3 regions of the Microbacterium sp. ZOR0019 genome follow, and region 3 is predicted to be linked to each of the others. Evidence: predicted binding sites of a transcription regulator. Region 3 holds the regulator's gene; each other region holds the start of a gene.
The links. Region 3 encodes LexA, which represses DNA repair genes until DNA is damaged. Its sites were predicted from a motif close to TCGAACANNTGTTCGA; they were not measured.
Positions count from the first base shown of each region.

Region 1: L978_RS00350 (HNH endonuclease signature motif containing protein) is a predicted target of LexA. The motif match lies at 5,682-5,697, and genes of this name have one in related genera.
Region 2: L978_RS11215 (HNH endonuclease signature motif containing protein) is a predicted target of LexA. The motif match lies at 5,434-5,449, and genes of this name have one in related genera.

Region 1 covers NZ_JRKC01000003.1:10,806-18,492, forward strand. Annotated here, with positions in the region: gene mmsB (multiple monosaccharide ABC transporter permease) at 1-1,308, shown strand, start outside; gene L978_RS00340 (substrate-binding domain-containing protein) at 1,371-2,486, shown strand; gene L978_RS18655 (hypothetical protein) at 2,583-2,735, opposite strand; gene L978_RS19280 (transposase) at 2,834-4,399, opposite strand; gene L978_RS00350 (HNH endonuclease signature motif containing protein) at 4,462-5,652, opposite strand; gene L978_RS00355 (spermidine synthase) at 5,755-6,603, opposite strand; gene L978_RS00360 (ABC-F family ATP-binding cassette domain-containing protein) at 6,674-7,687, shown strand, end outside.
Region 2 covers NZ_JRKC01000053.1:8,605-16,291, forward strand. Annotated here, with positions in the region: gene L978_RS11180 (alpha/beta hydrolase) at 1-339, opposite strand, end outside; gene L978_RS11185 (aldo/keto reductase) at 373-1,335, opposite strand; gene L978_RS11190 (zinc-binding dehydrogenase) at 1,343-2,443, opposite strand; gene L978_RS11195 (SDR family NAD(P)-dependent oxidoreductase) at 2,560-3,294, opposite strand; gene L978_RS11200 (aldo/keto reductase) at 3,395-4,357, shown strand; gene L978_RS11205 (hypothetical protein) at 4,448-4,645, shown strand; gene L978_RS11210 (hypothetical protein) at 4,730-5,335, shown strand; gene L978_RS11215 (HNH endonuclease signature motif containing protein) at 5,481-6,821, shown strand; gene L978_RS11220 (ABC transporter substrate-binding protein) at 7,101-7,687, shown strand, end outside.
Region 3 covers NZ_JRKC01000080.1:25,475-33,161, forward strand. Annotated here, with positions in the region: gene L978_RS16205 (S9 family peptidase) at 1-1,488, opposite strand, end outside; gene L978_RS16210 (methylenetetrahydrofolate reductase) at 1,679-2,626, shown strand; gene metE (5-methyltetrahydropteroyltriglutamate--homocysteine S-methyltransferase) at 2,648-4,957, shown strand; gene lexA (transcriptional repressor LexA) at 5,122-5,808, opposite strand; gene L978_RS16225 (LysM peptidoglycan-binding domain-containing protein) at 6,096-6,464, shown strand; gene L978_RS16230 (histidinol-phosphate transaminase) at 6,509-7,603, shown strand; gene hisB (imidazoleglycerol-phosphate dehydratase HisB) at 7,600-7,687, shown strand, end outside.

The DNA.
Region 1 (7,687 bases), on a different contig from region 3:
GGAGGCGGTCAGTCGACCCTCCGCCAGTTCGGCATCCTCGGCAGCCTCGTCGTCATCCTCGTCGTCTTCCAGGTGCTGACCTGGATCGTCAAGGGCACGGGCCTCACGCTGTCCTCGGGCAACCTGATCAACGTCGTCAACCAGTACTCGTACATCCTGATCCTCGCGATCGGCATGGTGATGGTCATCATCATGGGCCACATCGACCTCTCGGTGGGGTCGGTGGCCGCGTTCACCGGCATCGTGGTCGCGAAGGCCATGGCCGACTGGAACCTCCCCTGGCCGCTCGGTGTGCTGCTCGGCCTCGGGGTCGGCGTGCTGGTCGGTGCCTGGCAGGGGTTCTGGGTCGCCTATGTCGGGGTGCCGGCGTTCATCGTGACGCTGGCGGGCATGCTGTTCTTCCGCGGTGCGAACCAGTGGGTCGGTGACTCGCAGTCCGTTCCCGTGCCGCAGGGCTTCAAAGTCATCGGTGCCGGGTACCTCCCTGAGCTGCCGTTCATCCCCGTGCCGTTCAACGTGTTCACCATGCTGCTCGCGCTGCTGGGTGTCGCGTGGATCGTGTTCTGGGAGATCCGCACCCGGCGCGTGCAGCACAAGATGGGGGCCGAGACGGCGCCGCTGTGGGTGAGTGTCACCAAGGTCGTGCTCATCTCGGCCGTGATCCTGATCGCGGGCTGGCTGTTCGCCACCGGGCGTGAGGGGACCAGCTTCCCGATCTCGGGCATCATCCTGCTCGCCCTGGTGATCCTCTACTCCTTCATCACCAACAACACGGTCTTCGGTCGTCACATCTACGCGGTCGGTGGCAACCGGCAGGCCGCGCGCCTGTCGGGTGTGAAGGACCGCTGGGTCGACTTCTTCGTGATGATGAACATGTCGGTGCTCGCGTCGCTGGCCGGCATGATCTACGTCGCCAGGGCGACGGCCTCCGGTCCGCAGGACGGCAACGGCTGGGAGCTGGATGCGATCGCCTCGGTCTTCATCGGTGGCGCGGCTGTCTCGGGCGGTATCGGAACCGTGATCGGGTCGATCATCGGTGGTCTCGTCATGGCGTTCCTGAACAACGGCCTCGCCCTGCTCGGCGCCGGCGCCGACGTGGTGTCGATGATCAAGGGTCTGGTGCTCCTGTTCGCCGTCGGTGTCGACGTGTGGAACAAGCAGCAGGGTCGCCCGTCGATCATCGGCTTCCTGACGCGTCGATTCGGACGCAAGCAGGATCCGGCCACCGACACGTTTGATCCGACCAAGACGAACTATCCCACCAGCCAGAAGTACGAAGCCCCCGCCGTCGACGAGACGCGCGGTTAGGAGAGGTCGCTTCGCGCGGCGCTCGCGTGACACGACCTTCACACACCAGAGAAAGAGATCACATGAAGAAGATTCTTCTGTCGGCGACAGCGCTTGTCGTCGCGGGCGCCTTCGCCCTCACCGGCTGCTCCTCGGAGCGCGGCGGTGGCACGGACTCGGGATCGGGGGACGAGGCCAAGGGTTTCGCCGCTGACGCCACGATCGGTGTCGCCCTTCCGGACAAGACCTCGGAGAACTGGGTCCTCGCCGGTCAGCTGTTCACGGACGGTCTCAAGGAGGCCGGCTTCAAGGCGGACGTGCAGTACGCGCCCGCCAGCAACACGGTCGCGGAGCAGCAGAACCAGATCCAGGCGATGGTCACCGGTGGCGCCAAGGTCATCATCATCGGTGCGAAGGACGGCAAGCAGCTCGCCACGCAGGTCGAGGCCGCTCGTGACGCGGGCGTGACCGTCATCGCCTATGACCGTCTGATCGAGAACACGGAGGCCGTCGACTACTACGTCGCGTTCGACAACTTCAAGGTCGGTCAGCTGCAGGGCCAGGCTCTGCTCGATGGACTCGCCGAGCGTGCGGGACACGAGGCTCCGTACAACATCGAGCTGTTCTCGGGCTCGCCGGATGACGCGAACTCCGCTGTGTTCTTCAACGGCGCGATGGACGTGCTCCAGCCGAAGATCGACGACGGCACGCTCAACGTCGTCTCCGGCCAGACCGAGATCGCCCAGACGGCGACCGAGGGCTGGAAGGCCGAGAACGCCCAGCGTCGCATGGACTCGATCCTCACCTCGACGTACAGCTCGGAGACGCTCGACGGTGTCCTCTCGCCGAACGACACGCTCGCTCGCGCCATCATCACCTCGGTGCAGCAGGCCGGGAAGCCGGTCCCGGTGGTCACGGGTCAGGACTCCGAGGTCGAGTCGGTGAAGTCGATCATGGAGGGCATCCAGTACTCCACGATCAACAAGGACACCACGCTCCTCGTCGAGCAGTCGATCAAGATGGTCGGCCAGCTCCAGAAGGGTGAAGAGGTCGACGTCAACGACACCGAGCAGTACGACAACGGCGTGAAGGTCGTTCCGGCTTACCTGCTCGACCCGATCATCGTGACCAAGGAGAACGCGGCAGAGGCATACGCCAACGTCCCGAGCCTCCTCGAGATCGTGAAGTCGTACCAGTAACGCGCACGGCACACATCCTCACGGATACGCGAACCGTCCGGGCCCTCGGGTCCGGGCGGTTCGTCGTTCAACCGGTGCACATGCCGGGGACGCGCCTCAGAACGGTGCGGTCACCGGATCGGCACTCGTGAAGGTCACCGTGTTCTGCGGTGGCGGCCGGTCGATGTACGTGCGACCGGTCGGGCTCTTCCACTCCAGCACGCCGCCCGAGGTCTGGTCGACGTGCCAGGGGGAGTGGTGTTTGAGCATGTGATGTCGTCGGCAAAAGGGAGGCTGTCGCGTGAATCGGTGGCGGCTTGAGTCCGCGATGGTGGAGGGCTGTTGACGGGCCGTCTGGCCCCATCGTTTCAGGTGGTGCTCGGGGTGCGGAGTTTGAGGAGGTTGTGGGCGGTGCAGATCAGCCGCCATTCGCTTTGCACTGCATCGAGGCCACGGCGGGTGAATCTTCGGTAGCCGAGGTTGTTCTTGATGTTGCCGAAGACGGGCTCGATGCTGTGCTGTCGTTTCGCGTAGAGCTTCGCGCCGATGAGGTGTCCGAGTTTGTCGTCCATCTGCTGCCGTGCGATGACGGGATCGATGTGTTCCCCTCGGACGTGGGCGAGCATCACGTTGACCCGGTTCACGGACACCGTGAGCCGGTCCGCGGCGGCGCGTTTGGAGATCTCACCACGGTCGACTTGCTCGATCACGGGGATCCATTCGTCGGGTTCGGGTTCGCTGGTGCGGGTGGTGATCAGCTCGCCGTCGGTCCCGAAGTAGCGTTTCGTCATGTCCCGCACCCAGGTGTAGGAGACGCCGAGGATCTCCCCAGCTTTCCGCAGTGACAGCTCGCCCCGGTTGACCTTGGCGAGCACGAGTAGTTTGTCGTCGTCGGGTTTCGGGGCCTTGCGCCAGGCGGTCTTGCGGGTCGCGATCAGCGCCTCCGCGCCGACGTCGGTGGTGCCGTTCGCCGCAGTCCAGTAGCCGGCGTCAGCGAGGAACACACCCACCGGGCCGGCATCGCCGGCGGCGGCCAGATTCTCCACGACCGCGGCGGCCATCGGGATGAAGTGGGGCTGGTCGTTGGTGGTCGCCGCGACATCCGCAGCAACGATGATCTGCCCCTCCGTTGCCGCGGTCTGCGCGTTGTAGCCCTGCATCACGCCCTTGGAGGCGTGCGCGATGATGCGGGAGTGCGGATCGGTGGTGTTCGCCTTCCTCGCCCCGGCGCGCCGCGCCGTATTCGGGGACGGCTTCGGGCCGGTCAGCCCTTTCCCGGACTCCCGTTCCTTGCGTTCTCGTTCCGCCACCCGGGACTCGTAGTCGCGGGCCTTCTCCCGCTGGATCTCGTCCAGCGCCACCCGGATCCGGTCGCGCCGGTCTCGGCCACCTGCCCACTGCCCGGGCAGCTCGTCACCACGGGCCACACCGAATTGCTCGTCTTCGGCAGCATCGGTCTGTTCCGCTTCGGTGAGGATCTCCGCGGCCAACTCCTCCGCGTTCCGGTTGGCGAAGAACGACGCGTCGGCCGCGATCTTCGTGCCGTCGATCGCGACCACCCCCGTGTCGACCAGCCCCGCTTTCACGCAGAGGCTGAGGACCTGCCCGAACAGCGCGCCGATCGCGTCCTGATGGCGGCGCCGGAACCGGGCCAGGGTCGCGTGATCAGGGGTCTGGTTCGCGGCGAGGACCCGGTAGGCGACGTCCTCGACCAACCGCCGCTCGATCCGCCGCGAGGAGCGTTCGCCGGTGCAGTACGCGTAGAGCAGCACGGCGAGCATCACGGCGGGATCGTAGACCGCGCCGCCGCGACCGTCCGCGCGATACGACCCGTAGAACGCGGACAGATCAAGCTCGTCGACCACATCGATCACGAACCAGGCCAGATGATCCTCCGGCAGCCAGTCCCGCACCGACGGCGGCAGCAGAAACACCTGATCACGATCAGCGCGACGCACATTCACCACACCTAATCATCCCCTGATCAGGCATAAACTCACGCACGCCGCTCCGGAGAAGATGCCGATTCACGCGACAGCCTCAAGGCGGCAAGGTTTCCGTGGGCGGTCGCCCCTCCGGTCGAGGCCGCATGATTGTGGTCGAGGTCGCACTTGCGCGCCGTGATGCCGCATCCGGGAAACCGGCACCGCTGGTCCCGCGCGCGGAGATGCCGCCGGAGATGTTCACTCGGGCGGTAGCGGTCGACAGCGAGCAGTTCGCCGGAGATCGGATGCGTCAGCACGCGGTCCCAGCTGGTCGCGGAACCTGCCAGCGTGCGAGCGGTCGTGACGTCGATGGGGATCGTTCCGTCGAGCTCGGCCGGTGATGAGGTCGTCGGAGCGTCATCGTCCATCAGAGTGAGCACCGGCACCGTGACCTCGACGCGGGCGCGGACCTCGCCCAGCAGGCTGTCCGCCGTGTCACGGCCCGCGGGGGATCCTGTGAGAACGAGGTCGGCGAGCAGATCGGCGCGCAACTGATCGACCGTGCGGTCGTCGGCGGGGAGTCCGGCGACCGAAGCATCCTGTGCCGCTCGCGCGTTCTCCTCCTTCACCGCATGCGCCATCTGCGACAGCCGGTCGAGCATGCCGTGCAGGAGGACCGCGGGTCCGCGCGCCCCCAGCTCGGCCATCCCATCGTCGAGGTCCTTCACCCACACGCGGCGCAGCTCGCGGGCATCGCGATGCCGCTCGGTGAGACTGCGCTCCTGGAACCGCTCGGCAAGACGCCGCACGATCCGCCGAAGCCGATTCGGGGATTCCGTCACGGCAGCCTCCACGGCCTCCGCGGCGTAGGAGGCGCGATCCGCAGCCTCGTCGAGATGCGCGCCCGCCTCGACGATGACCCGGGAGTGCGCGGCACTGATGCGCCCTTCGCCCTGCGCCTCCCATACCGCCGGGAATCGGTCGACGAGCCACGAGGCCTCGGCCATCTTGCGCTCGATCGTGCGGTCGCTCAGGTGCTGCGCAGCGCCGATCTCGGCAGCGACCGTGCGGATCGCCATGTCTCCGTGATCGGGGTGGGCGGCGCCGCGGGCGATGTCGACGGCCAGGCGTCCGGCCATCGCGAGCATGCCGTCGCGGGCCGCCTGCATGCTGCTCAGAGTGCTCTCCGCGGCCTCGAGCGACGCGACCAGATCGGCGAGCATCGCCATCTGGGAATCGGTCGCGTCGAGCAGTGCGGTCATGACTTCAGTCCATCACCGACCACCGATATTCGAAGATGGATTCGATCGAAACTCACGTCTCCGGGGTCACGAAACGGTGACGAACGCGATCAACGGGCGGCGCTAGTCCCAGATCGGATCGTCGGGGTCGGGGGAGTCGGTGCCGTCCGCATCGGTCATGATGCGCGCGCCGGCGATCCACGAGGTCAGTGCGTCGCCGTGGAGCGTATGAGGGTGCGGCACGCCGAGGAGGTCGGGGTTCGTCGCGACGGCGAGCGGCTCATCGCTCGCGAAGACGACGACGTTGCCGAGCGGCCCTTCGTCATCGTTCGGTTCTGCGTCCAGGACGACCGCGACATGGTCGAACACCGTGCGCAGGGTGGCCGCCTGTCGCCGTGAGTACTCGAAGGGGTGTCCGTCGAGCAGGTTGACCGCCACGACTCCCGCCGCGGCGGAGCGCGCGGCGACGCGGCGATAGAACTCCTGGCTGGCCACGCGATGCCGGATGACGGCGGCATCCCAGAGATCGACGACCGTGAACCGCGCACCCATCCACTCGCCGGCAAGCTCCGCGTCCGCGACCGCGCGCGCATCACCGAAGATGACGCGCAGATCGGTGCCCGGAGACAGCGGCAGCGCGGCGATCACCGCCTCGTAGAGGGTGGGCTCGAACTCGACCACGAGCTGCGGCGATCCGGCGCGCGTGGCCTCGACGTAGCGTGCCAGCGTGAGGGCACCGGCTCCCAGGTGCACGGTGAACAGCGGCGCACCGGGCTCAGCGGCAGCATCCATCACTCTGGCGATGTGCTGGGTGTAGTCGTATTCGAGATCGGTGGGGTCGGTCATCGAGACGACGGACTGCGGGATTCCGTCGACGCTGAGTTCGTAGCGACCGGGCCGCCTTCTCGACTGCACCAGCTTCGCCTTGCGATCCTCGAGCAGAAGGGAGAACACCCGGCGACTCTTCGGCACCCGTCGATCTTAGATCGCGAGGAGCTGGTCGGAGAACACGCCGACCGCGCGCGACTACCCTGGAAGGAACATGGCACATCTTCTCGGGGCTGAAGCCCTGCATCTCGAATACCCGACCAGGGTCGTCTTCGACTCCGTGACCCTCGGCATCGAAGAGGGTGATCGCATCGGCATCGTCGGCCGCAACGGCGACGGCAAGTCGAGCCTTCTCGGCATGCTCGCGGGGATCAAGGAACCGAACTCGGGCCGCGTCACGGTGCGCGGCGGCACGCGTATCGGTGTGCTCGATCAGGCGGACACCCTCCCCGACGACCTCACCATCAGCGCCGCTGTGGTCGGGGACACCCCGGAGTACGAGTGGGCCGGCGACGCGCGGATCCGCGACGTCATCGAAGGACTGCTCACCGACCTGCCCTGGGATGCGGAGATCGGCTCCCTCAGCGGTGGTCAGCGGCGCCGGGTGTCGCTCGCCAAGCTCCTCACCGGAGACTGGGACGTCATCGCGCTGGACGAGCCGACCAACCACCTCGACGTCGAGGCCATCACCTGGCTCGCGGGGCATCTCAAGAAGCGCTGGTCGCCGAACGCCGGGGCCCTCATGGTCGTGACGCACGACCGGTGGTTCCTCGACGAGATCAGCACCGAGACCTGGGAGGTGCACGACCGGATCGTCGAGCCCTTCGAGGGCGGCTACGCGGCGTACATCCTGCAGCGCGTCGAACGCGACCGCATGGCGGCGGCGACCGAGGCGAAGCGCCAGAACCTCGCCAAGAAGGAGCTCGCCTGGCTCCGTCGCGGCGCTCCCGCCCGCACGGCCAAGCCGAAGTTCCGCATCGACGCGGCCAACGAGCTGATCGCCGACGTACCGGAGATCCGCGACAAGGTGTCGCTGCAGTCCCTCGCGGTCTCGCGCCTCGGCAAGGACGTGGTCGATCTGCTGGACGTCGGGGTGACCTACCCGACGGCGGACGGCGGCGAGAAGGTCGTGCTGCGCGACGTCGAGTGGCGCATCGCACCGGGGGAGCGTACCGGCATCCTCGGTGTCAACGGCGCGGGCAAGTCCACCCTCCTCGGGCTCATCTCC
Region 2 (7,687 bases), on a different contig from region 3:
GCCGGTCTCCCACGAGCGGTGGCCGACGATCATGCCGCCGCCGTGGATGTTCACGAAACCGGGGAGCACCTCCCCGTGGACGCCGGCGGGGCGGAACACCGTGATCTCGAGGTCGGGTGCTCCGGCGGGACCGGGGATGGCGCGGTCCTCCCACTCGATGTCGCGCCCGGCGATCACGGCGTCGTTGTCGGGGAACATCCGGTCGACGCCGTCGCGCGGAAGGGTGTCGCGGGTGAGCGCCGGCTGTGGGTTCTTCGCGAGTTCGTCGAGCACGGCCTGCACCTCGGGGTCGAAGGGCACGGGGGTGACGGTCGGGCGTCCGGCGGCGGTGGCGGTCATGGTTCTCCTTGGATGGAAGGGCGAAGCGGCGGGTCAGGGGCCTTCGGGGTCGACGACCCCGCGATCGGCCCAGAACGGTTCGACCAGGCGGCGTAGCTGATCGCCGCCGACCCGATCGACCAGGGCTGCGGCGTCGAGGTTGGCGCGCAGCTGTTCCCCGCTGGAGGCGCCGAACAGCGTCGTGGTGAGGGCCGGGTGGGTGAGGGTGAACGCGATCCCGAGCTGCGCGGGTGAGACGTCGAGGGATGCGGCGACCTCGGTGAAGGCGGGCACATCGTGGATGATCCGCTCCCGGATGTCACCGGGGTCGCGGCCGATCTGCCGGTCGCCGTTGATCTTGCCGGCGAGCACGCCGCCCTCGAGGCAGTCGGAGGCCTGCAAAGTGAGCCCCTGCTCCCACAGTCGGGCGAAGGGGCCGCCGTCGGGGATCGAGCGCCGGGAGACGCTGTACTTCAACTGCGCGATCTGCGGTCCGGCCACGCCCTCCGCCGCGGCGATGTCGATCAGGGACTGGATGCTCGATGCCGACCAGTTGTTCACACCCCAGGTACGGATGAGGCCGGCCTCCGCGAGGCGGGCGAGGTCGAGCACGAGGTCACGCAGGTCGAGGTCGTCGCGCCGCAGGTCTCCGAGGATCACGAGGTCTGCGTGCTCGACGCCGACCCGCATCAGCGCGTTCTCGAGCTGGGGGCGGAAGCCGTCGTCGCCGAATGCCTCGAGCCACAGCTTCGACGAGAGCAGCCAGTCGTCGCGCCGGAGGCCTGCAGCGCGCACCATCGCTGAGAAGATCACGTCGGTGAAGACCGGTGGCGCTCCTGGCGCGGAGTACACGCCCACGTCGAAGAGGTTCACACCGCGGTCCACGGCTTCGCGGAGCATCGCGACCGCGTCGGCGAAGTCCATCCGGTCGTAGGTGTGCCAGGAGCCGAGAGAGAACAGCGAGGCGTCGATGCCGCTGCGGCCGATCTCGCGTCGGGGCAGGAGGGGAGTGGTCATGGAGTCCTCACAGTCTCGGGTCGATGACGGCTTTGACCTCATCGAGGTCGTGCATGTGGGCGATCTTCGCGGAGGCGTCGGCGAGGCCGACCGGCGCGCTGAAGAGGTCGTCCCAGGGGTAGCGATCCGCGAACGCGGTGAAGAAGTCGATCGCACGGGAGTAGTCGGAGATGTCGCCGTTGAGTGAGCCGACCACCGTGAGCTCCTTGCCCATGATGGTGCTGAGCGGGAAGCCGTCGCCCGCGGGACCGGTCGAGCCGACGATCGTGACGGTCCCGCGCTGAGCGGCCATCGCGATCGCGTCAGGGCCGACGCTGGGCGCACCCGCGAAGTCGAACACGTGGTCGGCGCCGCGCCCTCCCGTGAGCGCCATCACCTGATCGACCACCGGGCCGTCGCGGAAGTCGACGACCGCATCGGCGCCGAAGCGGCCGGCGAGTTCGAGCCGGGAGGCGGGGGCGCCCACCGTGATGACCTGGCCTGCACCGGAGATCTTCGCGACGGCCGTGGCGAAGATGCCGAGCGCCCCGGCGCCCTGCACGACCACGGTCGAGCCGGGGCGGATGCGCCCTGCCCGCTCGAAGGCCCGCAACACGGTCTTGGCCGCGCATCCGGCCATCGAGGCCCAGGTGTCCTTGACGGATGACGGGAGCAGCAGCTTGGCCGCCCCCGGGGTCACGTAGGCGTACTCCGAGAGTCCCGCGGTGGCGAACGGAGGCACGTCCGCACGCTGCAGGAAGCCGTACCCGCGGCGGGAGCAGGCGACGGGCTCGCGCAGCACCACACAGCCGTAGCACTCGCCGCAGGTCGACTCGGACCAGCCGATGCGGTCGCCGGGGGAGAGGGGGCGGCCCAGAGCGTCCTTCGTGTCGGGGCCGGTGGCGACGATCTCGCCGACCATCTCGTGGCCGAGCACCATCGGGAGCATGCCGGGGAAGGTCATCCGTCCCTCCCAGATCTCGATGTCGGTGCCGCACAGCGTGGTGCACGCGATGCGCACGAGCGCGGCGCCCGCTTCGATCTCGGCGGGGAGAGGCAGGTCCTGCAGGGTGAGCGGCTCGCCGTGCGCGGTGAGCACGGCGGCCTTGGTGCGGGTGGGGAGGGGCATGCGGTTCTCCAGTCGCGGGCGAGCGGGTCAGCGGGGCGGGTGGCGGATCAGCGGGGCGGGTGGCGGATCAGAAAGGGGCCTCGGAGGGGACGGGAAGGTGCGGAATCGATCCCGCGTCAGATCAGGAGCTGTCCGCCGTCGACGGGGACGGAGACTCCGGTGATGTGGCTGGCGGCGTCGCTCGCGAGGAACAGCACGAGCGGAGTGATCTGGTCGACCTCGGCGATGGAGCCGAGCGGGATGCGGGACTCCCACGCCGCACGGGCTTGCGGGTTCGAGGCGAAGTCCGCGGTGAGAGGCGTGAGCACGGGGCCGGGCGCCACCGCGTTGACCCGGACGCCCGAGGCGGCGAGCTCGATCGCAGCGGTGCGGGTGAGGGCGTCGACCGCGGCCTTCGTCGCCTCGTAGTGCCCCAGTCCGGGGGTGGGCTGCCGTGCGCCGATGGACGAGATGTTGACGATCGCGCCGCGTCCTGCGTCGGCGAGCAGCGCGCCGAAGATCCGGAGCATGAGGAAGGTTCCGCGCACGTTGACCCGCAGGGCCGCGTCGACGACGTCGACCGGCACTTCCTGCAGGGTGCCGCCGCCGGCGACGATGCCCGCGTTGTTGACCAGGACATCGATGCCGCCGTCGGCAGTGAGTCGTTCGGCTGCGGCGCGCACGGAGGACTCGTCGCCGATGTCGAGGGTGAGCGCCGTGGCGCCGATCTCGGCGGCGATCGCCGTGGCGGCGTCCGCGTTCACATCGCCGATGAAGACCTCGTCTCCACGGTCGCGGAACGCGGTGGCGATGCCACGGCCGAGGCCGGACGCGCCGCCGGTGACCAGGATGCGGCGGGGGGATACGGTCATGTTCGTCCTCACTGACGGCGGTTCTGACGGGATGTCTCCGTTATATTCTACATACATAGAAAAACACAACCCCGTGTCTCGAGACGGCGAAGGAGCCTTCATGCCCGAAACGACATATCCCTGGAAGCCTCTGGATTCCCCGGGCGCCCCGGTGCCCCCGCTGGCGCTCGGATCCTGGAACACCTGGGATCGGATGGCGCCCGACGACGCGGTGGCGCTGATCCGTCGGGCGGTCGAGCTGGACGCCGGCTTCTTCGACGTCGCGTACTACAACATGGGTCCGCACTCCGAGAACTCGAAGACCGACATCCTCTTCGGGCAGGCTCTGAGAGCGAGCGGCGTCGACCGCGATGACATCGTGCTGTGCGGCAAGCTCTGGCTGTGGGACTGGCCGAACCAGGGCTTCCGCGCGCAACTGGTCGAGTCTCTGGAGCGAGCGGGCCTCGACCGGTTCGACACCCTCGTCGTGGGGGACTACCTCGACGCTCCGGACCTGCCGCGCCTCGTCGCCGACGTGAACGAGCTGATCGCCGAGGGGCTCGTGGGCTCCTGGGGCATCAACAACTGGCGAATCGAGCACACGCGGGAGGCGCTCGCCGTCGCCGCGGAGCACGGCATGGCTGGTCCGGTGTTCGCGCAGTTGAAGTACGGGATCGCTCGGCGATCGATGGCGGAGGGGGACGCCTACGGTCCGCTGTTCGCCGAGGGGACTCTCACGCTCCAGGCGTCGGACGTGTTCGAGGGCGGAATCCTCGCCACCGGACGCATGCCAGAGCGGAAGATCGGTGCCGACGTGGGAGGCATCCGGGAGCAGATCGCCGCCGTGTACCCCGAGGTCGCGCGGGTCGCGGGAGAGTTCGGGGTCACGCCGGCCGCGCTCGGCGTCGCCTTCTGCCTGTCGAACCCCGCCACCGCGAACGTGCTGTTCGGTGCCTCGCGCCTCGCGCAACTCGAGGAGAACCATGCGGCGCTCGCGCTCGCAGGTGACCACGGTGCCGAGGTGCGGACCGCGCTCGCCGACTGCTGGGTCGACCGGGAGGTACGCGCCGACGGGGCGTGGTGAGGGGGCGGAGGCTCTGGGGCTGCGTGCTGCCGGTGTGGGAACATGAGGCGCGCCGAGATCCGCCGGGGATGTCGGGGGAGCGGAGATGAGATGAGCCCGGAGCCCACGCTGCTCATGGCCGTGGTCTTCGGCGGATTCCTCTTTCTGGTGGTCTTCTTCGTCGGCTGGTATCTGATTCTCGACAGACGCGCTGATGCGAGACGCCGGGCTGTCGAGGAGGACGGTGGCTTGACCGATGCAGTCCCCTCGAAGCCGAGGCGACCGCCGGACGAGCGGAGCTGCGAGTGACGGTGCTTGGTGTGTCCGACGTGCGGGTGGGCTGAGGTGATGACGCGCAACGGGTCGCCTAGCGAAGAGGGAAGCTTCTCTCGAGTGGAGCTTCTTCGCCTCACCCCCGACGGGCCGTTGACGACGCTCGGCCGCAACATCTCGATGTGCGGTGCGGTTCTCCTCGGCGTCGTCGTTCTCGTGCTCCCGGCGCTGCAAGGGGCATCGATCGGCAGTGTGATGCTGTTCGCCGCCGCCGGACTCGCTCTGATCGCTGCCGCGGGATGGAACGCGCTTCGGTGGCGGTGGCTCGTTCGAGCCGCCGCGCGCGACGTGCAGGGTGCCGGAGCATTGGCCGGCTTCGCGTTTTCGCGGGCCGATCTCGACGTGGATGGTACCCCCGCGGATCGTGTGAGCGCCGGGTGGTTGCTGGTTCATCCGGACCGCCTGACGGTGTGCATCCACGCAGGGCTGGCAAGGCCGCGCCATTCAGTCGAGAGGCAGGATTATGCTCTTCGCGACATCGTTTCGGTATCACGGCGCAACGAGACGAGCATGTCGTATGGGCGGCTCGACATCAACGTGCGCGGAGGATTGCTCTCCCTCATCCTCACACCGACCAACGGGTCCGGTATGCGAGGCCCGCGCGAAGCGGAGATCGAATCGGCGGCCGAATTGCTCCGGGTGAAGAGAGCCCTTCACGACGACTGAGGGATCCGGCTTCGCCGCGCACCTTGCGTGACGGGGCGGGGGTGGCTCTGGGATTGCCTGAAGGACCCCTGGGTGGTCTGCGATATGCTGGCATTCATTCGAACAAATCTACGAAAGTTGGGCGGTTCTTCGATAAAATCTGGGTATGTCGAAGTTGGCCGTGTTGCATGAGGCGATGTCCCGTCTCGACGCGGCGTGGGCTGATGCCGACGACTCGGGTGAGTTGTCGCGAGAGCAGCTCATCGCGGTCAGCGCTTCGCTCGGGGTGCTCCAGCGCCGGCTGGATGCCGTGCACGTCGAAGTGGCCGCGTGCATCTCTCGCGAGTCCCGCCCCGAACTCGGGGCCGAGAGTCTCGCGAAGCAGCAGGGGTTCCGCAATCCGGCGACGCTGATCGCGGCAACCGTGGGTGTGTCACGCGGTGATGCGACCCGGCTCGTGAAGGTGGGGGAGGCCGTTGCTCCGCGTGCAGACCTCCTGGGAGCGCCGCTGCCGGCGAGATACCCGGTCGTGCGGGAGGCGCTCGGCGCGGGAATGCTGAGCGCTCAGTCGGCGGCGGTGATCATCTCATTGCTCGATAGATGTCGCGTCGCGGTGGGCCTGACGCGCGTCGCCGAGGCAGAGCGTGTGCTGGTGGAGAAAGCGCTCGGGCTCGCGCTGGACGATGTGCGGAAGCTGGTGGTGCGGGCGGAGGCGTGGCTGGACCCGGATGGGGTGGAGCCGCGACTCGAGGAGCAGCGTTCCCGTCGATCACTCAGCATCCACGAGCGTGAGGGGATGGTGCATCTGAACGCGGTCCTCGATGCCGAGACGGCTGCCCCTGTCATGACGGCGATCCGTGGCTACGTGACGGCCGCGTTCGCCGCCAGGAAGGATGCGGCCGCGCCCGACGCGCCCGACGCCGACCGTCGCACCGTGCCGATGCTGCAGGCTGATGCGCTCTCTGTGTTCGCCGCGCACGCGCTCGGCTGTGAAGCGAGAGTGCCGCTGGCAGGAGCGACGATCGTGGTGAGAATGAGCCTCGATGATCTCGAGGCCGGCACCGGCTCTGCGGAGATCGACGGGGTCGAGCAGCCGATCAGCATCGGAGCCGCGCGACGAATGGCCGCCGGCGGGGGTGTGATTCCGTGTGTGCTCGGCGCCGCGAGTGAAGTGCTCGACTGGGGGCGCGAGAAGCGCTTGTTCACGCGATCGCAACGGTTGGCGCTGGTGGAGCGCGATGGGGGCTGCGCGATGTGCGGGTTGCCGCCGGAGATGACGAAGGCGCATCACATCCGGTGGTGGAGTCGTGACCGCGGGCCGACGGATCTGTCCAACGGCGTGCTGCTGTGCGAGACCTGCCATCACCGAGTGCATGACAACGGGTGGGACATCCGTATCGATGGGGGCGGTCCGGTGGGGCGGGTGTGGTTCATCCCTCCCGCCTCGGTCGACCCTGCGCGCAGCCCGCGCCTCGGCGGTCGAGCGCGCTTCGACATCGCCGCCTGACATCGCCGCCGGATACCGCTGCCTGCGTGTGCGGCTCGGGATGTGCTGGTCTGCTCATGCCCGCGCGCTCATGTCCATGCGCTCATGCCTGCGCGCTCGGTCAAGCCCGGTGCGCCCCCGAGCATGGTCCGGCACACCACGGGGGAGAATCGCCCTTGCACTCTTTTTCCACGCATGTAGACTAACCAGCACGACACATCGAAGTGACGTCGGACCCGGCTTCCGATCAGCGGCACCTCGACCCTTCTTCACCACCCCCTGCACCCGAGAGAAGGAATCATGAAACGAATGCCCCTCGCGCTCGCCGCGGCTGTCGCCGTGACGCTCGCCCTCACCAGCTGCAGCGGCGGCGCCTCGCCCTCGCCGTCCGACGGCAGCGGGGTCGACAGCCCCGACGCCCTCAACATCGGGAACTTCCTCGACGTCACGTCGTGGGATCCCTCGCTCGCCGACATCGGCTTCGACGGCCCGTATCTCTCCGCCGTCTACGACGCTCTGATCGCCCTCGACGCCGACGGCGAACCGATCCCCTCACTCGCCACCGAGTGGACCGTCGCCGACGACGACCTCAGCATCGACCTCGACATCCGCACCGACGCCGTGTTCAGCGACGGCACCCCGGTCGATGTCGACGCCGTGATCACGAGCCTCGAGTACCTCAAGGCGGGTGCCCGCTCGGGTGAGGCCTACGTCAACGTCGCCTCCTTCGAGAAGGTCGACGACGACACCGTCCGCATCGCCCTCACGCAGCGCGACGACACGATCCTCTACTTCATGGGTCTCGGACGCAGTTACGTCGCCTCCCCGGCCGCCATCGAAGCGGGCACGCTGGGCAGCGAGCCCATCGGCTCCGGCCCCTACGTCCT
Region 3 (7,687 bases):
GGCGAACGCCCCGCCACGGACCAGCGCCGACAGGACCGTCCAGCCTCCGGCCGACCCTCCGCGGATGGCGATGCGGGCGGGGTCGGCGAGTCCCGCGTCGGCGAGACCGCGGGCGGCGGAGATCACGTCATCGACGTCGACGACGCCCCATCGCCCGTCCAGGCGCTCGCGGTAGGCCCGGCCGTAGCCCGTGGATCCGCCGTAGTTCACGTCGAGCACGCCGATGCCCCGGCTCGTGTAGTAGGCGATCGCCGTCGAGGAGGCGCCGGAGACGTGCGCCGTCGGCCCCCCGTGCACGAGCACGATGTACGGCGGGAGCTCGTCGTCGGGTGCGCTCGCATCCGGGTTCGCGGGAGGATACGCGAAGGCGTGCACCCCGCCGTGCGCACCATCGACCTCGATCGGCACCGCGCGCGGCATCCACCGTGCGTCCACGGGCTCCCCGCCGCGCACCGTGACGGTCTCTCCGGAGTCGACGTCGACGACCCACAGGCCCGGTGTGACGTGTGAGCCGTTCCCGGAGAGCAGCACCCGGGTGCCCTCGGCGTCGTCCACGCTCACATGCCCGTCCCCGGGGACATCGATCGGACGGACGGCGCCATCCGCATCGATCACGACCACCAGGTCACGGCCGTTCGTCCGCACGGCCACGATCCGCCCGTCGTTCAGCGGCTGGTACCAGCGGTTGCCGAGCACCCAGAGCCCGTAGCCCGTGTCGGCGTCCGCCGGTGCGAGCGGCTGTGGCTCGGCGCCAGGGACGTCGCCGTCGAGAGCGACGCGGTGCAGCCCCCATCGGCCCGCGGAGTCATCGGCGAACACCAGTTCGGCGTCGCCGAGCCACTCCGGTTGCAGGGCCGCTCGCGAGGGCACGGTGTGCACGTCGCCTGAGGGGAGAGCGACGATCCGAACGTGTGCCTCTTCCCACGGCATCCGGCCGGCGTCCCACTCGACCCAGGCGATCCGCTCGCCGTCGGAGGAGAGCGCCGGATGGGCGACGAAGCCCTCACTCTCCCGGATCACCCGGATCGCGCTCGCGTCGTCCGCCGCCGAACCGTCGACCGGGATCTCGATGATCGATCGGGTGTGCGGGGTCGTCGACAGGTCTTCACGCACGGCCAGCAGACGCCCGGCCTGCACCCGCAGGCCTCCGTGCGCCGCGCCCTGCGGGGTGAGGGGGACAGGCTCGGTGCCAGGGACGAGTCGACGCACTCGCTGATCAGCCGCATCGACGAAGTAGAGCGTGCCCTGGCGATCGGCTGTCCACGCGCCGCCCCCGTACTCGTGCACCCGCGAACGTGCGCTCCAGGGGGCGGGAAGGATCTCGTCCCCGGACGAACTCCGCACCGTCACGCGCCCCTTCTCGGACGGGACGGATTCCCCCCACCAGATCTCGGAGCCGACGAAGCGGGCGCCGTCGATGCGCGGGGACGAGACCGCCACGGATGCGGCGGAGAAGGGCGAGGGCCAGGAACCGTAAGGGGACGACATGCTTCGAGCCTATGGGCCGATGACACACGGCGTCACACACGTGCGGCGACCCGACAGGGTGATCTAGGTTTCTGGAAACGCCCCGGTTCGCCCCGGAGCGTGGAGCGACAGCCGAGCCCGGCACCCGCCCGCGAACGACGTCCTCTGTGTCGTGCGCGGTCCCCGGCCCGACTTGTCCCCAGGAGAGAAGATGTCTTCCGAGACCGAGACCTCAGGCACTCCTCGCGTGCCGTTCTCCTTCGAGCTCTACCCACCGCGTTCGGCGTCGAGCGAGGAAGCGCTGCACGACACCGTCCGCCGCCTCGCCGCCGCGGGGCCCGACTTCCTCTCGGTCACCTACGGGGCGGGCGGATCGACCGGTGGCCGCTCCCTCGACGTGCTCCGGTTCATCCGCACGCAGACCGACGTCGAGCCACTCGCGCACCTGACCTGCGTCGGCAACAGCTACGCGGGCGCCGCGACGCTGATCCGCGAGTTCCTCGATGCCGGCATCCTCAGCTTCCTCGCCCTGCGCGGAGACCCGCCCACCGGGCAGACCGAGGACGACCTCGGCGATCTGGAGAGTGCGGCCCAGCTCGTGCAGCTGATCGACCGCGTGCAGGCCGAACGGGCTCCGTACGAGGAGGCACCCGTCCCCGGACTCCCCGGTGCCGCGAGGGTCGATCCCCGCCGCAAGGTGAACATCGCGGTCGCCGCATTCCCGAAAGGGCATCCGCGGGCCACGCACCGCACGCAGGATGTGGAGGCGCTGCTCGCCAAGCAGGCCGCCGGGGCGACCTTCGCGATCACGCAGCTCTTCTTCCACCCTGACGACTACCTGGCGTTCGTCGAACGGGCTCGCAGCGCCGGGGTCACGATCCCGATCCTGCCGGGCATCATGCCGATCACCTCACCGGCGCGGCTCACACGCGTGCTCGAGCTCACGGGGGAGGACCTGCCGAGCGAACTCGCCATCGCGCTCGACGTCGAGCCGACCGCGGAGGGTCGTCGAGAGATCGGCATCGAGTGGGCCGCACGCCTCGCTCGCGAGGTCGTCGCCGGGGGAGCGCCGGGCGTGCACCTCTACGCCTTCAACCAACACGAGACCGTCCTCACCGTTCTCGCAGAAGCCGGGATCCTCCCGGCCCTGCGTCACTAGACCCCGCCGAAAGGAAAGATCATGACCGCATTCCCCGAGGGCACCATCCTCGGCTATCCCCGGATCGGCCGTCGCCGTGAGCTCAAGAAGGCCGTCGAGGCGTTCTGGGCGGGCCGCATCGACGAGGAGGAGCTCGAGCGGACCACCCGTGAGCTGCGCGCATCGACGCGCGAGCGCCTCGCCGAGTTGGGGCTTGGACGCAAGGACTCCGCGATCCCCGAGTCCTTCTCGTACTACGACCAGGTGCTCGATGCCGCCGTGACCGTCGGGGCCATCCCGACACGCTTCGAGGACCTCCGCGGTGCCGATGGCACGGTGGGACTCCCCGCCTACTTCACGATCGCCCGCGGGGAGGGCGAGCGTGCGCCGCTCGAGATGACCAAGTGGTTCGACTCCAACTATCACTACCTGGTGCCGGAGATCGGCCCGGAGACGGTGTTCTCGCTTTCCAGTGACCGCCTCGTCCGGCAGGTCTCCGAGGCTGCCGAGGCGGGACTGGTCACGCGACCGGTCATCGTGGGCCCCGTCACCCTCCTCGCGCTGGCGAAAGCCTCGGATGACGCCCCGCAGGGCTTCGACCCGCTCGCGCGCCTCGATGACCTGCTCCCGGTCTACGTGGAGCTGCTCGCGCGACTTCGCGCCGAGGGAGCCGAGTGGGTGCAGCTCGACGAGCCGGCGCTCGTGAGCGAGTCGCTCCCTGCATCCGTCGCTCAGCTGTCGGATGCTGCCGCCCGAGCGCTGGACGTGCTCGGACGTGCAACGCAACGCCCCGCGATCCTCGTCGCCGCCCCGTACGCCGACCTCGGTGAGGTCTTCCCGGTGCTCGCGGCCGCGCCGATCGAGGCGATCGCCGTCGACCTCGTGCGCGGCGGCGTGCCCGCCCCGGCTGCAGGGCTCGAGGGCAAGACCCTCGTCGGCGGGGTGGTCGACGGGCACAACATCTGGCGCGGCGACCTCGCGCACGCGTTCGACCGGCTCGAGGCCCTCCGTGCGCTCGGCGCGGCCGTGTCCGCGTCGACGTCGACGTCGCTGCTGCATGTGCCCCACGACGTGACCGACGAGTCCGGGCTCGACGAGCGTCTGGTCTCGTGGTTGGCGTTCGCCGACCAGAAGGTCCAGCAGGTCGGTGTGCTGGCCCGGGGACTCAGCGTCGGCCGCGCGTCGATCGCCGCCGAGCTCGACGCGTCGTCCGCCGCGCTGGCGGATCGTCTCGCTGCACCAGGCGTTCGTGACGGTGCCGTCCGCGATCGTGCGCTCAGCACGGCCGACTTCTCCCGCGTCGGGTACGAGGAGCGTGAGACCGCGCAGGAGGCGCTCGGCCTGCCCGTGCTGCCGTTGACGACGATCGGCTCCTTCCCGCAGACCGGCGACATCCGGCGTGCGCGCGCCCGGTTCACCCGGGGCGAGATCCCCGCCGAGGACTACGACGACTTCCTGCGTCGCGAAGTGGCCAGCGTCGTCTCTCTGCAGGAGGACCTCGGGCTCGATGTGCTGGTCCACGGGGAGCCCGAGCGCAACGACATGGTGCAGTACTTCGCCGAGAACCTCGATGGCTTCGCGGTGACCGAGCACGGCTGGGTCCAGTCGTACGGATCCCGGGCCACGCGCCCGTCGATCCTCTGGGGTGACGTCTCGCGACCTGCGCCGATCACCGTGGGATGGTCCGCGTACGCGCAGTCGTTGACGAGCAAGCACCTGAAAGGCATGCTCACGGGTCCCGTGACGATCCTCGCCTGGTCGTTCGTGCGCGACGACCAGCCGCTCGGTGAGACCGCGAACCAGGTCGCGCTGGCGCTGCGCGATGAGATCGCGGACCTGGAGGCTGCCGGCATCGCGATCATCCAGGTCGACGAGCCCGCGCTGCGTGAACTCCTGCCGCTGAAGAAGGCGGACCAGCCCGCGTACCTCCGCTGGTCCGTCGACTCGTTCCGACTCGCGACCGGTGGTGCCGCTGCGGGTACCCAGGTGCACACGCACCTCTGTTACTCCGAGTTCGGTGTCGTGATCGATGCGATCCGGGCGCTCGATGCCGACGTGACCTCGATCGAGGCGGCGCGCAGTCGCATGGAGGTCGTCGCCGACATCGCCGAGGTCGGGTTCGACCACGGCATCGGTCCGGGCGTCTACGACATCCATTCGCCGCGCGTGCCCACGGTCGAGGAGGTCGAGTCGCTGCTGCGTCGCGCGGTGGAGGAGATCCCGACACGTCAGCTCTGGGTGAACCCGGACTGCGGCCTGAAGACCCGCGGCTACGACGAGACGACCGCCTCGCTGCGCAACATCGTCGAGGCGACGCGCCGGGTGCGTGAGGACGTGACCGTCCGGGTGTAGCCCACCCCGGGTCGACACCCTCGCAGCGGGTCGACACCCCCGCGCAGGGTCGACACCCCCGCGCAGCGTCGAGGCCCCCGCGCAGCGTCGAGGCCCCCGCGCAGCGTCGAGGCCCCCTCTCAGAAACGTATCTGGGAGGGGGCCTCGACGGTCAGCGGAGCACGTCAGACCGCTCGGAGCACAGCCACGACCTTGCCGAGCACGACGGCCTCATCACCGAGGATCGGCTCGAAAGACGAGTTGCGGGGCAGCAGCCAGGTGTGCCCGTCGCGACGGCGCAGGACCTTGACGGTGGCCTCCCCGTCGAGCATCGCGGCCACGATCTCGCCGTTCTCCGCATTGTTCTGGGAGCGGACGACCACCCAGTCGCCATCGCAGATCGCGGCGTCGATCATCGACTCGCCGGAGACCTTGAGCATGAACAGGTCGCCCTTGCCGACCAGCTGGCGTGGAAGGGGGAAGATCTCCTCCACCTGCTGGTCCGCCGTGATCGGCACGCCCGCGGCGATGCGCCCGACCAGGGGTACGAGCGCGGCATCGCCCACGGGGGTCGCGACATCGGCCGGGTTCTCGCCGCTCGCACCGGGCAGATCGATCAGGACCTCCATCGCGCGCGTCTTCCCGGGGTCGCGGCGCAGGTAGCCGCTGAGCTCGAGCTGTCCGAGCTGGTGCGTCACGCTCGAGAGCGACTTGAGGCCGACGGCGTCACCGATCTCCCGCATGCTCGGCGGGTACCCGTGGTGGGCGATCGAATTCTGGATGACCTCGAGGATCGCCATCTGCTTCGGACTCAGGCTCTTGCGACGGCGGGTCCGCGGTGCCTCCGACTCGGGGGCTGAGTACTCGCTCATGGTGCTCCTTAAGTGCGTGATCCGACGTCGCTCTTCGAATGTCGGAGGCCCGTGGTGTGGTGTTCTCATCGAAACCGTATCCGAGAAACAGTCCGATCTGGAAGATCTGTTCGAGCGTGTCGGGCGAATGGCGTTTCCGGTTTCGAAGAACACTTGACAGATGTTCGAACTCGAAGATACCTTCGGAACGTAGCTTCGCATTCACGGCTCCCGGCCGAGACGGGAATGCGAATGCTACGCCAACTTCCTCCGGGCCCATCGCCCCGAGACAGGCTAAGGAGCACGACATGAGCACCATCAGCGTCAGCACCGCAACGATCCTCCCGGCACCCGCACGCCCCCACACGCGACTGCGGCTGACGGCACGGGGTCGCGGTGTGCTGCTGGCTCTCGCCTCCGTGCCGCTGGCCATCGGAATCGCTTTCGCGGCACTCAGCGGCGGTAGCGCCATCGCCTCCGGTGCCGATGCTCCCGCCGCGAGTGTCGAGACGCTGACGGTCCTGCCCGGGGACACCCTGTGGTCGATCGCCACCTCGGTCGCGCCGAACGCCGACCCGCGTGTCGTCATCGGAGAGATCAGCCGGATGAACGTGCTCCGTGGTGGCGAGCTCCAGATCGGTCAGGAGCTCGCGATCCCGGCGCAGTACGTGGACTGAGCCCTCACCGGGATGTGCGTCATCCGCCCGACCAGCGGCCTAGCATGGGAAGGGTGACGCTCTCCCTCCACGATCTGCCACTCCGTGACGACCTTCGCGGGCTGAAGCCGTACGGTGCCCCCCAGGCCCCTCTCCCGGTCGCTCTCAATGTCAACGAGAACACTCATCCGATCCCGGAGGCGGTCGCGAGTGACATCCTCGACGATATCGCGGTGGCGATCCGCGATGTGAACCGGTATCCGGACCGGGAGTTCACGACGCTTCGCGAGGCGTTCGCGGATTACCTCGGTCATGGGCTCACCGCCGACCAGATCTGGGCGGGCAACGGATCCAACGAGGTGCTGCAGCACATCCTGCAGGCGTTCGGAGGACCCGGGCGCACCGCCTTCGGGTTCGCGCCCACGTACTCGATGTATCCGCTCATCGCGCAGGGAACGGGGGCACGGTGGATTGCCGGCACCCGGGAGCCCGACTACTCGATCACGCCCGAGGATGCGGCTGCGCAGGTACGCGCTGCTGACCCCGATGTGGTCATCCTCTGCTCGCCGAACAATCCGACCGGGACGCCTCTCGGTCTCGACGTCGTCGAAGCCGTCTACGACGCTGCGCGCGGCGTCGTCATCGTCGACGAGGCGTACCAGGAGTTCGCTCCGCACGACGCGCTCTCCGCGCTCACGCTCCTCGAAGGGCGGCCTCGGCTCGCGATCTCCCGCACCATGAGCAAGGCATTCGCGTTCGCGGGCGCGCGGGTGGGCTATCTCGCGGCCGATCCTGCTTTCATCGACGCCCTCCGCCTGGTCCGACTGCCGTATCACCTCAGCGCGCTCACACAGGCCGCCGCCGTCGCTGCGCTGCGCAACGCCGATGTGATGCTCGGCATGGTCGAGGAGATCGTCGAGCAGCGCGACAGGATCACCGCGACCCTGGAGGCCCTCGGCTACACGCCGCACGAGACGTGGTCGAACTTCGTCCTGTTCGGAGGAGTCGCCGACCCGCGCGCGACCTGGCAGCAGCTGTACGACCGTGGTGTGCTGGTGCGTGACGTCGGCATCCCCGGGCACCTCCGGGTGAGCGCAGGAACCGAGTCCGAGACCACTGCATTCCTCGACGCCTTGGCCTCGATAGGATCGGCATCATGAGCAGCCCCGCACTGACCCCGCGCACCGCCAGCCGTGTGCGCAGCACGTCGGAGTCCACCGTCGAGCTCGAACTGAACCTCGACG